Regions from separate parts of the Planomonospora sp. ID91781 genome, predicted to be linked through region 2. Evidence: riboswitches for the same ligand, from Rfam matches in the RefSeq annotation. Region 2 holds a riboswitch; the other holds the start of a gene.
The links. A riboswitch is a leader RNA that binds a small molecule or an ion and turns the genes downstream of it on or off. The one in region 2 is predicted to bind glycine.
Positions count from the first base shown of each region.

Region 1: it holds a riboswitch for glycine, as region 2 does, so the genes downstream of both, gcvP (aminomethyl-transferring glycine dehydrogenase) here and gcvT (glycine cleavage system aminomethyltransferase GcvT) in region 2, are expected to answer to the same signal.

Region 1 covers NZ_JABTEY010000002.1:82,975-90,722, reverse strand. Annotated here, with positions in the region: gene HS048_RS19610 (TetR/AcrR family transcriptional regulator C-terminal domain-containing protein) at 1-36, shown strand, start outside; gene HS048_RS19605 (DUF5999 family protein) at 459-650, shown strand; gene HS048_RS19600 (alpha/beta family hydrolase) at 689-1,291, opposite strand; gene HS048_RS19595 (hypothetical protein) at 1,373-1,750, shown strand; gene HS048_RS19590 (hypothetical protein) at 1,939-2,724, opposite strand; gene gcvP (aminomethyl-transferring glycine dehydrogenase) at 2,839-5,694, opposite strand; glycine riboswitch at 5,856-5,948, opposite strand; gene HS048_RS19580 (MerR family transcriptional regulator) at 5,964-6,584, opposite strand; gene HS048_RS19575 (bifunctional nuclease family protein) at 6,729-7,208, opposite strand; gene HS048_RS19570 (MerR family transcriptional regulator) at 7,287-7,748, opposite strand, start outside.
Region 2 covers NZ_JABTEY010000001.1:2,435,737-2,443,484, reverse strand. Annotated here, with positions in the region: gene HS048_RS11170 (glutamine synthetase family protein) at 1-833, shown strand, start outside; gene HS048_RS11165 (aldehyde dehydrogenase) at 836-2,179, shown strand; gene HS048_RS11160 (3-oxoacyl-ACP reductase) at 2,194-2,958, shown strand; gene HS048_RS11155 (gamma-glutamyl-gamma-aminobutyrate hydrolase family protein) at 2,961-3,656, shown strand; glycine riboswitch at 3,928-4,026, shown strand; glycine riboswitch at 4,027-4,122, shown strand; gene gcvT (glycine cleavage system aminomethyltransferase GcvT) at 4,156-5,253, shown strand; gene gcvH (glycine cleavage system protein GcvH) at 5,250-5,639, shown strand; gene HS048_RS11140 (L-serine ammonia-lyase) at 5,718-7,127, shown strand; gene HS048_RS11135 (hypothetical protein) at 7,349-7,748, shown strand, end outside.

The sequences.
Region 1 (7,748 bases), on a different contig from region 2:
CTCGACGCCCTGCTGGCCGGCCTCACCCGGAGCTGACCCCTCCCGGACCGGCGCGGACGGCCCGGGACGCGGAGGCGGCTCCGGTCGGCTCTCCGGTTCACAACCGATCGTTTACACAATCTCCGGCGTGTCGCACTTGGCCGGTTATCGGGTGATGCGGCACGCTGTGTCATAGGTCACATACCGGTGTCATAGGTCACGCCCCCACTGGGACCGAAGGGCCACTTCCAATGGCCCTCAAACGGTCCTAACTGACTATGTCGCGCGGGTGTGACCCGTCACACACTTGAGCTGTTCAGTGTGCACGCCTCACCCCGTTCGAGGCGTGCACCGTCATATGTCAACCGCAAACGCTCGTCCCTCGTCATACGTGGGAACGGGGTCCCATCGGTGACGGTGCCCGCCGATCGCCGACGTCGACCCCGGCGAGCCGACACGAGAGATCTGGAGGCACGCCGATGTGCCCGCACGAGCCGTCCTGCCCTTCCGCCGATGGGCCGGGCCGCGAGGCCGCCCGCACCGTGGTCGCCCACCCCGAGCAGGGGTGGAGCCTTCTCTGCAACGGCGTGGTGCTGTTCGAGGACACCGGTGAGCTGCTGCCCGATGGTGCCGTCATCGAGCCGCACCGCCCCCTGGCCGGCGTCTCCTGAGCATCCGCGTCACCGGGGGCGGGCCGCGCCCTGTCTGATCAGCGCCGGGCCCGCGCCCTGGCGTCGAGCCACCCGGCCACGGCCCCGCCCACCAGGGCGGGGTCCTTCTTCAGGTCGTGTCCCTCCCCCGGCAGCACGACCAGGCGTGCGACGTCCTCCGCCGCCGGCACGCCGAAGGGGTCCCGGTCCCCGCTGACCGCCAGCACGTCCACGCCCGCGGCGCGCAGTTCCTGCGCGCGGGAGCGCTCCGGCCTGCTCGGCGGGTGCAGCGGGAAGGCCAGTGCGACGACCGCCTCGGCCCCCACCGCGCCCGCCGTACGGCACGCCACCCTGGCCCCGTTGCTCCGCCCGCCCTGCACCAGCGGCAGGCCGGGGTGACTCCGGCGGACCTCCGCCACCGCGGCCGCCCACGCCTCGTCCTGCTTGACCGCCGAGCCCGGCGCGTGCGCACCGCGCAACCGGAACGGCTGCGTCACCCGGGCGACCAGGCCGCCGATCCCCAGCACGGCGTCCCGTACGGCCAGCAGGTCCGGCGCCTCCACTCCCCCGGCCGAGCCGTGCGTGAGGACCAGCAGGAACCTGGGGTCCGGAACCGGGTCGATCTCGGCCCGCGCCGGGCCGTGCGGCGTCACGATCTCCATGGGGGAACGCTACCGGTGCCGTCCGCGGATCTCGTCCTGATGACCGATGCCATGCCCCCGCGCAGGGTGCAGACTGGGAACGTGCAGGAAAACCACGACATCCGCCAGGACATGCGCGCCACCCTCGACGCCCGGCGCGAACTGGGCCCCGAGTACGAAACGGCGCTCGTCGAGTCGTTCGTCGAACGGCTCGACGCGACCATCGCCGCCCGCGTGCGGGCCGAGGTGCATGCCACCGGCTCCGCACCCTACGGACCGCCCCCCAAGAAGCAGCGCAGGAGCGGTGATTCGTCGGCCACGATCGCGCTGGGCTCACTGGGCATCGGCATCCCGCTGACCGGCATCGCCGCGGGCGAGGCCGGGGTCGCCGGCCTGCTGCTCGCCTGGGGCGGCATCATCGCGGTCAACCTCGCCCACGCGCTGGGCGGCTGGCGCCGCCGCGACTACCGCGACTACTGATCCGGCCGCCGTCCCCCGCCGGGGCCGTGCCCCCCCGGAGGGGGTGCTCCCACGGGTGGATCGGCCGCCGGGCCGGACGGCCCGGCCCCCGAGCGGTGCCCGGTCCGCCCGCTCCCAGCAGGGACCGTGACACGGCTCCTGCTCCGTCCCGCATGAGGGTGGGCCCGCGGCGGCGGAACCGCCACTCGCTACGGCAGGTCGCGGTCGCGGCGCAGCCGGACCTGGGCGGCCAGCCGCTCGTCGGCATGGCCGAGGCCGTAGTCCCACACCCGCTCGGCGTCCTCGTCGCGCCCCCGCAGCGGGAGCGTCCGGGCCAGGAGCTCGATGGCCAGCGCGCTCGTCTCGACGTCGCCGCCCTCCTCCACCGCCCCCTCGAACTCCGCGCACGCCAGTTCCAGGTGCGCCACGCCGAGCAGCACCCGCAGCCGCGGCGGATCGGCCACGTCCGGCACCGCCAGCGCCTCCAGGAGCACGTCGGCCGCTTCCCCGGGTTCCCCCTCCTCCAGGAGGAACTCCGCCAGCCGCTGGGCCGCCCGGGAGGCGATCTCCGGGTCCCCGGTGGCCAGGGCGGCCCGCAGCGCCTCCTCCGCCTCCCGCTCGTCCGCGGCCAGCCGGGCCAGGGCCATGTGCGCCAGCGGTGCGTAGCCGGGGTTCCCGAGCCCCAGGGCGGCCTGCCAGGCCGCCCTGGCCTGATCGGTCAGGTCCTCGCTCTCGAAGCTCTCGGCGAGCAGGCAGGCCGCCTGCGCGGCGAACTCCGGATGCCCCGTCGCCAGCGCGGTGCGCGCGGCGGCACGGGCCCCCGGCACGTCCCCCCGCTCCTGGAGCACCACGGCCAGCCCCACCGCTGCCTGGGCCCGGTCGGGCCCGTCGGCGTCGGCGGCCAGCTCGGCGAAGATCGCGGCGGCGCCGTCCAGGTCGCCGTCCTCGGCCAGCCTGCGCGCGACCTCCAGGGGGTGTGTGTCGACGTCCGGCATTCAAGATCCTCCCCGGGTAAGGAACGGCCCCGAGCCTAACGACTCGGGGCCGTCCGCGTCTTCGCATACGCGGTGATCCGTGCGGTCCCGCGGGCGGGCCGTACGGCGGGCGGGTCAGTCCTCGTACGCCTCCAGCGGCGGGCAGGAGCAGACGAGGTTGCGGTCGCCGTAGGCCTGGTCGATGCGGCGCACCGGCGACCAGTACTTGCCCTCGCGCAGCGACGGCACCGGGTAGGCGGCCTCGGTGCGCGTGTAGGCGTGGGACCACTCGTCGGCGGCGACGCAGTCGGCGGTGTGCGGCGCGTTGCGCAGCGGGTTGTCGGTCCGGTCGTAGGCCCCCGAGGCGACCTTCCCGATCTCCTCCCGGATCGCGATCATCGCGTCGCAGAACCGGTCGAGCTCGGCCAGGTCCTCGCTCTCGGTCGGCTCGATCATCAGCGTCCCGGCCACCGGGAAGGACATGGTCGGCGCGTGGAAGCCGTAGTCGACCAGGCGCTTGGCCACGTCGTCGACGGTGACGCCGGTCTCCTTGGTGATCTGGCGCAGGTCGACGATGCACTCGTGGGCGACCAGCCCGCCCCGGCCGGTGTACAGGACCGGGTAGTGCGGAGCCAGTCGGCGGGCCAGGTAGTTGGCCGACAGGATGGCCTGCTCGGTCGCGGCCTTGAGGCCCTCGCCGCCCATCATCCGGATGTAGGCCCAGGAGATCGGCAGGATGCCGGCCGAGCCGTACGGCGCGGCGGAGACCGGGCCGACCGCCGAGCCCTCGCGCAGCGGGTGGCCGGGCAGGTAGTCGGCGAGGTGGGCGCGGACCGCGACCGGGCCGACACCGGGGCCGCCGCCGCCGTGCGGGATGCAGAAGGTCTTGTGCAGGTTCAGGTGGGACACGTCGGCTCCGAACTCGCCGGGCTTGGCCAGGCCGACCAGGGCGTTGAGGTTGGCGCCGTCGACGTAGACCTGGCCGCCGGCCTCGTGGACCAGCTCGCAGACCCGGGTGATGCCCTCCTCGTACACGCCGTGCGTGGACGGGTAGGTGACCATGATCGCGGCGAGCCGGTCGCGGTGCGCCTCGATCTTGGCCTCCAGGTCGCCGAGGTCGACGTTGCCGTCGTCGTCGCAGGCCACCACGACCACCTTCATGCCCGCCATGACGGCGCTGGCGGCGTTGGTGCCGTGCGCCGAGGACGGGATGAGGCAGACCTCGCGACCGGCCTCGCCCCGAGCCCGGTGGTAGGCGCGGATGGCCAGCAGGCCGGCGAACTCGCCCTGGGAGCCGGCGTTGGGCTGGATCGACACGGCGTCGTAGCCGGTGACCTCGGCCAGCCAGCGCTCCAGCTCCCTGATGAGCTCCAGATAGCCCTCGACCTGGTCCTCGGGGGCGTACGGGTGCAGGCCGGCGAACTCCGGCCAGGTGATCGGCTCCATCTCGGTGGTCGCGTTGAGCTTCATGGTGCAGGAGCCCAGCGGGATCATCGACCGGTCGAGCGCGACGTCCTTGTCCTGGAGCCGGCGCAGGTAGCGCAGGAGCGCGGTCTCGGAGCGGTGGGCGTGGAAGACCGGGTGGGTGAGGTAGTCGCTCGTGCGCAGCAGCTCGGCGGGGAGCGCGTCGTGCGCGGCGGCGTCCAGGTCGGCCAGGACCGCGCCGCTGACCTCGAAGGCGGCCAGGACCTGCTCCAGGTGGAGCAGCTCGGTCTTCTCGTCGCAGCTGACGCCCACGTGGTCGGCGTCGACCAGGCGGAGGTTGACCCCGTTGTCGCGGGCGGTCGCGACGACCCGCTCCGCGCGGCCGGGCACCCGGGCGAGCACGGTGTCGAAGAAGACGTCGTGCACGACCTCCACGCCGCCCTGGCGCAGGCCCTCGGCGAGCACCACGGCGAGCCGGTGCACGCGCCGGGCGATCCGGCGCAGGCCGTCGGGGCCGTGGTGGACGGCGTACATGCCGGCGATCACGGCGAGCAGCACCTGCGCGGTGCAGATGTTGCTGGTGGCCTTCTCCCGGCGGATGTGCTGCTCGCGGGTCTGCAGCGCGAGCCGGTAGGCGGGGCGCCCGTCGGCGTCCTGGGAGACGCCGACCAGCCGGCCGGGCATCTGCCTCTGGAGACCCTCGCGGACCGCCATGTAGGCCGCGTGCGGGCCGCCGAAGCCGAGCGGGACGCCGAACCGCTGGGAGGAGCCGATCGCGATGTCGGCGCCGAGCTCGCCGGGCGGGGTGAGCACCGTGAGCGCCAGCAGGTCGGCGGCGGCCACGACCTGGGCGCCGCGGGCGCGGGCGGCCTCGGCGACCGCGCGGAAGTCGCGGATCCGGCCGCTCGCGCCGGGGTACTGCACCAGGACGCCGAAGCACTCGGGGAGCTCCCCGGACAGGTCGCTCTCGACCAGCTCGATGCCGAGCGGCTCGGCGCGGGTGCGCAGCACGGCCTTGGTCTGCGGCAGCGCGTCGGCGTCGACCACGAACACGTCCGACTTCGCCCGGCCGGCGCGGCGGGCCAGGGTCATCGCCTCGGCCGCGGCGGTGGCCTCGTCCAGCAGGGAGGCGCCGGCGATGTCGAGCCCGGTGAGGTCGGAGACGACCGTCTGGAAGTTGAGCAGGGCCTCCAGCCGGCCCTGGGAGATCTCCGGCTGGTAGGGGGTGTACGCGGTGTACCAGCCGGGGTTCTCCAGCAGGTTGCGGCGGATGACCGCGGGGGTGACCGTGTCGTGGTAGCCGAGGCCGATCATCGAGGTGAGCACGGTGTTGCGGGCGGCCAGCGCGCGCAGCTCCCCGATCGCCTCGGTCTCGCTCGCCGCCGAGGGCAGCTCCAGCCGGTCCGCGGAGCGGATCACCTCGGGCACGGCCACCGCGGTCAGGTCGGCGACGGAGGCGAATCCGACCGCCTCCAGCATGCGGGTCTGGTCGGCGTCGTCGGGCCCGATGTGGCGGGTGGCGAACGGCGGGGGGGCGAGCTCGCTGAGGGGTGACAGGTCGGTCATGGAAAGCCTCCCGAGGCGGTGGAGACCGGCGCTGGGCGCGGGCGTACGGGCCGGATCTCCCCCTCTGTCATCTCGACCTGAGAGCTTCACCTGCCCCTGACGGGGAGGCTTTCACCGTCGGTGAGACGCGCCTGGCGGACGCACCTGCTTTCCAGAGTTGCCTCGTCCGTGCGGTACAGGGTGCCTGAGAGATTCCGGGGAGGTTGCTCCTTCGGCGCCCCGACCATGGTCGGGGTCTCTCCCGCACAGGGTCGTCAGCGAGAACAACTTTACCCCGTGCGCCGAGCCTGCCGACGGCGGGCCAGCTCATCGCCGGGGTGATCGCCTAAAGGGCCTTCGTCGCTCTCCGCACGCTCGCCGGGAAGCTCCGCCAGGGAGCCCTCCACCTCCTGCCAGACCCGGCCCAGCGCGATGCCGAACACACCTTGGCCGCCCTGCAGCAGGTCGATGACCTCGTCGGGCGAGGTGCACTCGTAGACGCTGGCCCCGTCGCTCATCAGGGTGATCTGGGCCAGGTCGCCGGCCCCGCGGGAGCGCAGGTGGTGCACGGCGATCCGGATCTGCTGCAGGGAGACGCCCGTGTCGAGCAGGCGTTTGACGACCTTGAGCACCAGGATGTCGCGGAAGCCGTACAGCCGCTGGGTGCCGGAGCCGTGGGCGGCCCTGACGGTGGGCTCCACCAGGCCGGTGCGCGCCCAGTAGTCCAGCTGCCGGTAGGTGATCCCGGCAGCGGTGCAGGCCGTGGGGCCTCGATAGCCGACGTCGGCGGGCGGGCTCACCGGTCGCCCGTCGAACAGCAGGCCTTCTTCTCCGGCGCGCTGGCGCGCCGACCGGCGCCGCCCCGGATCATCCTGGCCGGCCGCCTTTCCTTCGCCGCTGCTGACCGCCACTGCGGACCTCCGGCTTTCTCTCATCCCATGGCCTGATCTGGGGGTTTGTACACGGCCACAGGTTCACTCGCACCGTAAGACTGGGATCTGCCTCAGTCAACGACCCCACTCGGCGCGTCGTGAAGCGTAAATGCACCGAAATTCCTACCCCGCACGGCCGAAGTCCTCCGGCGAGATCTGGTCAAGGAACTCCCTGAACTTCTCCACCTCGTCCTCCTGCCCCTCCTGGTCCTCAGGAATGATCACTCCGGCCTCCCTGACGACGTCCTCGCTGGCGAAGATGCGGGCACCGGTGCGCAGGGCCAGGGCGATGGAGTCCGACGGCCGGGCGCTCACCTCGGCCCCGTTGGAGAACACCAGGTCCGCGAAGAAGATCCCCTCCCGGAGCGCGACGATGTTCACCGTGGTCAGCCGGACCCCGAGCGCGTCGATGACGTCACGGAACAGGTCGTGCGTGAGCGGCCGGGGCGGCGGCTCCTCGGCCTGCGCCATGGCGATCGCGGTCGCCTCGGTCATCCCGATCCAGATCGGCAGGTAGCGCTCCCCGTGTGCCTCCTTCAGCAGGACGATCGGCTGGTTGGAGGGCATCTCGACCCGGACGCCCACGACCTCCATCTGCAACACGGGCTGCTCCGTTTTCGCTGGGTTCAACCGTTTCATTCAACGTAACACCCGCGGGGGCGCGGGCGCCCGGTCAGGCCCTCACCGGCCCAGGACCCCACGAACACCGGAACGCAGCAGCGAGGCGTGCAATTCCAGCAGCAGGCCGGAGATCTCCCTGGCGGTCTCGTCGGCCCGGTCGATCGCACCGGGCGCGCGACGGCGCAGCAGCGGCGCGACGGCCTGCTCCACGAGCCCGGCCTCCCGCTCGGCGGCGGCCCTGACCGCCCTCAGGTGGCGGGCCCGGAGACCGAAGGCGGACAGCGCGCCGACGCTGCGGGCCACGGCCAGCGCCTCGGCGTCGTAGTGCCGGGCCACGGCCGCCAGCAGTCCGTAGTCCTCGAGCTCGGCCAGGGTCTCCTCGTCGATCTCGGCGGCGGCCAGGAGCTCCTCGCGGCTGAGCCGGACCTCCGGCTGCGCCTCCGAGGGCACGGCGCGCGGCCGGGCGACGGGCCGCTCCTCGCGGTCGGCCTCCTCCAGCCGGTCCTTGATCACGCGCAGCGG
Region 2 (7,748 bases):
TGCTCGGCACCGCCCGGATCGAGCCGCTGCTGCGCCGGATCCGGCTCGGCATGGAGGGCGCCGGGATGTACGTCGAGTCGGCCAAGGGCGAGTGCAACCTCGGCCAGCACGAGATCGCCTTCCGCTACACCGACGCCCTGACCACCTGCGACAACCACGCGGTCTACAAGAACGGCGCCAAGGAGATCGCCGCCCAGGAGGGCGTGTCGCTGACCTTCATGGCCAAGCCGAACGCCCGCGAGGGCAACTCCTGCCACATCCACCTGTCGCTGCGCTCGCCGGACGGCGACCCGGTCATGGCCGGGCCGGGGCCGCACGGGCTGTCGGAGACCGGGCGGCGCTTCATCGCCGGGCAGCTCGCCTGCCTGCGGGAGTTCACCCTGCTCTACGCGCCGAACGTCAACTCCTACAAGCGGTACGCGCCGGGCAGCTTCGCCCCCACCGCCGTCCGGTGGGGCGTGGACAACCGGACCTGCGCGCTGCGCCTGGTCGGCGGCCACGGGGCGGCGCTGCGGATCGAGAACCGGGTGCCCGGCGGCGACGTCAACCCCTACCTGGCGGTCGCCGCGATGATCGCGGCCGGGCTGCACGGCGTCGAGAACGAACTGGAGCTCGAGGAGCCGTTCGCCGGCAACGCCTACGCCTCCGGCTCCGAGACGGTCCCCGGCACGCTGCGCGACGCCCTGGCCCTGTGGGAGGGCTCCGCGCTCGCCCGCGACGCCTTCGGCGAGGAGGTCGCGGCGCACTACGCCAACGCCGCCCGGGTCGAGCTGGCCGCCTTCGACGCGGCCGTCACCGACTGGGAGCTGGTGCGCGGATTCGAACGGATGTGAACATGAAGATCGTCAATCCGGCGACCGAGGAGGTCGTCGCCGAAGTCGAGCTCGCCGGTGCCGCCGAGGTGGACCGGGCGGTCGAGCGCGCCAGGGCCGCCTTCCCCGCCTGGCGGCGGGTCGCCCCCGGCGACCGCGCCCGGCTGCTGCGCCGGTTCGCCGCGCTGGTCGACTCCCACGCCGCCGAACTGGCCGCCCTGGAGACCGCCAACGCCGGGCACACCGCCGGCAACGCCCGCTGGGAGGCGGGCAACGTACGCGACGTGCTGGACTTCTACGCCGGCGCGCCCGAGCGCGACCACGGCAGGCAGATCCCGGTGCCCGGCGGCTGGGACGTCACCTTCGCCGAGCCGCTGGGCGTCGTCGGGGTGATCGTGCCGTGGAACTTCCCCATGGTCGTCATGACCTGGGGGGCCGCCCCGGCGCTGGCGGCGGGCAACACGGTGATCGTCAAACCCGCCGAGCAGACCCCGCTGACCGCGCTGCGCCTGGCCGAGCTGGCTCTGGACGCCGGCCTGCCCGAGGGCGTGCTCCAGGTCGTGCCCGGCGAGGGCGAGACCGCCGGCGCCCGCCTCGTCGAGCACCCGGACGTCGCGAAGATCGTGTTCACCGGCTCGACCGAGGTCGGCAAGGAGATCGGCGCCGTGTGCGCCCGGCGGGTCAAGCGGCTCACCCTGGAGCTGGGCGGCAAGAGCGCCAACATCGTCTTCGCCGACGCCGACCTGGCCAGGGCCGCCGCCACCGCGCCGTACGCGGTCTTCGACAACGCCGGCCAGGACTGCTGCGCCCGCTCCCGCGTCCTGGTGGAACGGCCGGTCTACGACGAGTTCCTCGGCCTGCTGTCGGAGGCGGTGCTCGCGGTGAAGGTCGGCGACCCGCGCGCCGAGGACACCGAGATGGGGCCGCTGATCAGCGCCGCCCACCGGGAGAGGGTCGCCTCCTTCGTCACCGGCACCCCCTACCTGCAGGGCTCCTGCCCCTCCGGGCCCGGCTTCTGGTTCCCGCCCACCGTCCTGACGCCCGAGGTCACCGACCCGGCGTTCACCGAGGAGATCTTCGGCCCGGTGGTGTCGGTCGTCCCGTTCGACGACGAGGCCGACGCCGTACGGATCGCCAACGACACCCGGTACGGCCTCAGCGGCTCGATCTGGACCCGCGACGTGGGACGGGCGCTGCGCACGGCCCGCGCCGTCGAGGCGGGCAACCTCTCCGTCAACTCCCACTCGTCGGTGCGCTACTGGACGCCGTTCGGCGGGTTCAAGCAGTCCGGGCTCGGCCGCGAACTGGGGGCGGACGCCCTGGCCGCGTTCACCGAGACCAAGAACGTCTTCATTTCGGAGGATTGATGCAGGGAGGACCGATGCAGCGCCTGCAGGACCGGGTGGCCGTCATCACCGGGGCGGGGAGCGGGATCGGGCTGGCCACCGCGCGCCGGTTCGCCCAGGAGGGCGCGAAGGTGGTCTGCGCCGACGTCGACGAGACCGCCGGCGCGAAGGCCGCCGCCGAGGTGGGCGGCCTGTTCGTGCGCGCCGACGTCACCGACGAGGGCGACGTGATCCGGATGTACCAGGAGGCGGCCGACGCCTACGGCGGCGTGGACATCGCGTTCAACAACGCCGGCATCTCCCCGCCGGACGACGACTCGATCCTGGAGACCGGCCTGGACGCCTGGCGCCGGGTCCAGGAGGTCAACCTGACCAGCGTCTACCTGTGCTGCAAGCACGTCATCCCGCACATGCGGCGGCGCGGCGGGGGCTCCATCGTCAACACCGCGTCGTTCGTCGCGGTGATGGGCTCGGCGACCAGCCAGATCTCCTACACCGCCTCCAAGGGCGGCGTGCTGGCGATGTCGCGGGAGCTGGGCGTGCAGTTCGCCCGCGAGGGCATCCGGGTCAACGCGCTGTGCCCTGGACCGGTGAACACCCCGCTGCTGCAGGAGCTGTTCGCCGCCGACCCGGAGCGGGCGCAGCGCCGCCTGGTGCACGTCCCGCTCGGCCGGTTCGCCGAGGCCGCCGAGATCGCCGCCGCGGTGGCGTTCCTGGCCTCCGACGACGCGAGCTTCGTCACCGCCTCGCAGTTCCTCGTCGACGGTGGCATCTCCGGCGCCTACGTCACCCCGCTGTAGCCGTGTCCCGCCCCGTCATCGGCATCACCTGCTACGTCGAACCCGCCCGCTTCACCGTCTGGGAGACGACCGCGGCGCTCCTGCCGTACGGCTACGTCGACCACGTGGTCCGGGCGGGCGGCCGACCGGTGATCCTGCCCCCGGCGGGCGACCCCGCCGGTCTGCTCGACCGCCTGGACGGGCTGATCCTGGCCGGCGGCGGCGACGTCGACCCGGCCCGGTACGGCGAGCGCCCGCACGAGCGCACCAGCCACGTCCGGGACTTCCGCGACGACGCCGAACTGGGACTGGTCCGGGCGGCCCTGGAGCACGGCCTGCCGTTCCTGGGCGTCTGCCGCGGCCTGCAGATCCTCAACACGGCCCTGGGCGGAACCCTCTGCCAGCACCTGCCCGACGCGGTCGGCCACACCGGGCACGCCCCCGCGCCGGGGACCTTCGGCCGCATGCCGGTACGGCTCTCCCCCGGCAGCCGGATCGCGACGATCCTCGGCGCGGAGAGCCAGGACGTGGCCCACTACCACCACCAGGCCGCCGACCGGCTGGGCGACGGCCTGACCGTGACCGCCCGGAGCCAGGACGGCACCGTCGAGGCCGTGGAGCTGGCGGACCGCCCCTTCGCCCTGGCGGTCCAGTGGCACCCCGAGGCCGATGACGAATCGGCCCTGTTCGAGGCGCTCGTCGGGCACGCCCGCCGCTGAGCGCGCCGCCGGGCCAGGGCCGGGAGACCCGACAGCGGCGGCGACGGCCGGAACCGGGAGGCACGGCGCTGCGGAGACGACCGGGACCGGGAGACCCGGCGGCGCGGCGACGGCCGGAACCGGGAGACCCGGCGGCGCGGCGACGGCCGGAACCGGGAGACCCGGCGGCGCGGCGACGGCCGCGGATCAGGGGGACCCGGCGGCGCGGCGGTCCCGCCGGGGGATTTCGCTCGGCGGTCCCGGGCCGTTAGGCTGGCCGCGACACCGATGTGAACCCCGTGCGGGAGAGCGTCCTGACATCCAGGCCAGGACCCCTGAAGGAGCAAGCCCTCCCCGCGAACCTCTCAAGGCAAAGGACCGTGCGGGTAGGTGCCCTCTGGAAAGCAGGCCCCCGAGGTCTCGCCGAAGGTGAAAGTCCGGTAAAAACCGGGCGAAACTCTCAGGCATCCACGACAGAGGGGGAGGATGCTCTCATCCGACCCATGCCTGAGGTGCGATCATGCCCCGACCCACGCCACTGCGCGGCGTCCATACGTCTCTCGGCGCGACCCTGACCGACTTCGCGGGCTGGCTCATGCCGCTCCGCTACGGCAGCGAGTCCGCCGAGCACAACGCGGTCCGTCAGGCCGCGGGCCTGTTCGACCTCTCCCACATGGGCGAGATCTTCGTGACCGGGCCGCAGGCCGGCCAGGCCCTCGACTACGCGCTCGTCGGCCACCTGTCCGTACTGGAGCCCGGCCGCGCCCGCTACACCATGATCGTCAACTCCCGCGGCGGCGTGCTGGACGACCTGATCGTCTACCGCCTCGCCCCCGAGGAGTTCATGGTCGTCGCCAACGCCTCCAACTACCCCGCGGTCGCCGCCAGGCTCGCCGAACGGGCCAAGGGCTTCGACGCCGCCGTCGAGGACCGCTCCGAGCAGTACGCGCTCGTCGCGGTCCAGGGCCCCAGGTCCCAGGAGATCCTCGCCGCGCTCACCGACGCCGACCTCGCCGGCCTCAAGTACTACGCCGGGCTGCCCGCCACCGTCGCCGGCCGCGAGGCGCTCATCGCCCGCACCGGCTACACCGGCGAGGACGGCTTCGAGCTGTTCGTCGCCAACGACGACGCCGAGCCGCTGTGGACCGCGCTCACCGAGGCGGGCGCGCCGCACGGCCTGCTCCCCGCCGGCCTGTCCGCCCGCGACACCCTCCGCCTGGAGGCGGGCATGCCGCTGTACGGCAACGAGCTGTCCACCGCCCTCACCCCGTTCGACGCCGGCCTCGGCCGTGTGGTGAAGTTTGACAAACCGGGCGACTTCGTCGGCCGGGCGGCCCTCGAACCCCTCAAGGACGTCCCCCCGGCCCGCCGCCTGACGGGCCTGGTCGCGGCCGGCCGCCGCGTGCCCCGCCACGGCTACCCGGTGGTGCTGGCCTCCGGCGGCAGCACGGTCGTCGGCGAGGTCACCAGCGGGGCCCCCTCGCAGTCGCTCGGCAGGCCCATCGCCATGGCCTACGTGGACACCGCCGCGACGGGGGAAGCGCTGGCGGTGGACATCCGGGGCCGCCACGAGCCGGTCGAGGTCGTCGACCTGCCTTTCTACAGGAGGAACAAGTGAGCAGCATTCCCGACGAACTGCACTACACCAAGGAACACGAGTGGATCGCGGGCGTCGACGACGGCCTGACCCTCACCGTGGGCATCACCGCCTACGCCGCCGAGGCCCTCGGTGACGTGGTCTACGTGCAGGTCCCCGAGGTCGGCACGACCGTCGCCGCCGGCGACGCGGTCGGCGAGGTCGAGTCGACCAAGTCGGTCAGCGACATCTACGCCCCCGTCGGCGGCGAGGTCGTCGAGGTCAACACCGCCGTCGTCGACGACCCCTCCCTGGTCAACGGCGACCCGTACGGCGAGGGCTGGCTGTTCCGCGTCCGCCTCGAAGGCGAGGCCGCCGACCTGCTCTCCGCCGAGGAGTACACCGCCCTCACCTCCGGCGAATCCTGAAATCTTCTCTCCCGCACCGTGATCGCGCGCGCCACCCGGCGCGCGCGGTCCCGGTGACGTAAGGACAAGGACCGATCAATGGCGATCAGCGTCTTCGACCTCTTCAAAATCGGCATCGGCCCCTCCAGCTCCCACACCGGTGGACCGATGGCCGCCGCCCACCGCTTCGCCCGCGGCCTCGACCGCGACGGCCTGCTGGACAAGACCGCCCGCGTCGAGGCCGTGCTGTACGGCTCCCTCGGCCTGACCGGCAAGGGCCACGGCAGCGACAAGGCCGTCCTGCTCGGCCTGTCCGGCGAGAAGCCCGAACTCGTCGACGTCGACACCGTCGACGAGCGGCTGGCCGCCATGAGGTCCTCCGGGACCATCCTGCTGTACCGCTCCCGCGAGATCCCCTTCGTCGTCGGCGAGGACCTCGTCTTCGAGCGGAAGATCTCGCTGCCCGGCCACCCCAACGGCATGCGCTTCACCGCCTTCGACGAGAACGGCGAGACCCTCCGCGAGAAGGTCTACTACTCCGTCGGCGGCGGTTTCGTCGTCGACGAGAACGCCACCGGCGCCGACCGCATCAAGCCCGACGACACCGAGCTGCCGCACCCCTTCACCACCGCCGCCGAACTGCTCGCCCGGTGCCGCGAGACCGGCCTGTCCGTCTCCGGCCTGATGCTCGAGAACGAGAAGGCCTTCGGCCGCACCGAGGACGAGATCCGCGCCCGCCTGCTCGACCTGTGGCGCGTCATGTCCGAGTGCGTACGGCGCGGCATCGCCAAGGAGGGCATGCTCCCCGGCGGCCTCAAGGTCCGCAGGCGCGCCCACCAGCTCCACCGGCAGCTGCAGGCCGAGGACCCCGGCAGCGACCCCCTCCAGACGATGGACTGGGTCTCCCTGTTCGCCCTCGCCGTCAACGAGGAGAACGCCGCCGGCGGCCGCATCGTCACCGCCCCCACCAACGGCGCGGCCGGCATCATCCCCGCCGTCCTCACCTACTACGACCGCTTCGTCCGCAGAGCCGACGGCGCGGACGGCCGGCCCGGCGGCGGCGCGGACGACGACGGCGTCGTCCGCTTCCTGCTCACCGCCGGAGCCATCGGCGTGCTGTTCAAGGAGAACGCCTCCATCTCCGGCGCCGAGGTCGGCTGCCAGGGCGAGGTCGGCTCGGCCTGCTCGATGGCCGCCGCCGGACTCACCGAGGTGCTCGGCGGCACCCCCGAGCAGGTGGAGAACGCCGCCGAGATCGGCATCGAGCACAACCTCGGCCTGACCTGCGACCCCGTCGGGGGCCTGGTCCAGATCCCGTGCATCGAGCGCAACGCCGTCGCCTCCATCAAGGCCATCACCGCCGCCCGCATCGCGCTGCGCGGCGACGGCCGGCACTTCGTCGCCCTCGACAAGGCCATCAAGACCATGCGCGACACCGGCCGCGACATGCTCGACAAGTACAAGGAGACCAGCCGCGGCGGCCTCGCCGTCAACGTCATCGAGTGCTGACGGCGGACGTCCGCCCGGAAGGCCCCGCCCCGGCGGCCCCGGGCGGACGTCCGGCCGTCCGGAGACATCCAGGTATCCGGGCGGACATCCGGATATCCAGGCGGACATCCGGGCGGACACTGCGAACACCGCCAAGCGCCGCGAAGTTCTCCATCGCGGACGAGACCGCCCGCCTCTGGAGCTATCGTGGTCAACCTGTTCGTGAAGGTCAGGGAGGTCGCGTGACGACGGAAGCCCAACCGGCGGACCGCTTCCTCCGCACCCACTGGCTGTTCCTGGTCGCGCTGCTGGCGGGCGGCGGCCTGCGGGCCCTCGCCGTACTCGGCTACCGCCCCGCCCTGTGGTTCTGGCCCGACTCCTTCACCCACCTCGACGCCGCCCTCGCCCTCCGCCCCACCGGGTCGCACTCCTCCGGCTACCCCCTCTTCCTGCGGCTGCTGAGCCCGCTGCAGAGCGTGCAGGCCGTGGTCGTCGCCCAGCACCTGTTCGGCCTCGCCACCGCCTGCTGCGTCTACCTCCTGCTGCGCCGTCTGGCCCGCCTCCCCGGCTGGGGCGCCACCCTCGCCGCGCTCCCCGCCCTGCTCGACGCCCACCAGATCCGGCTCGAACACCTCGTCACGG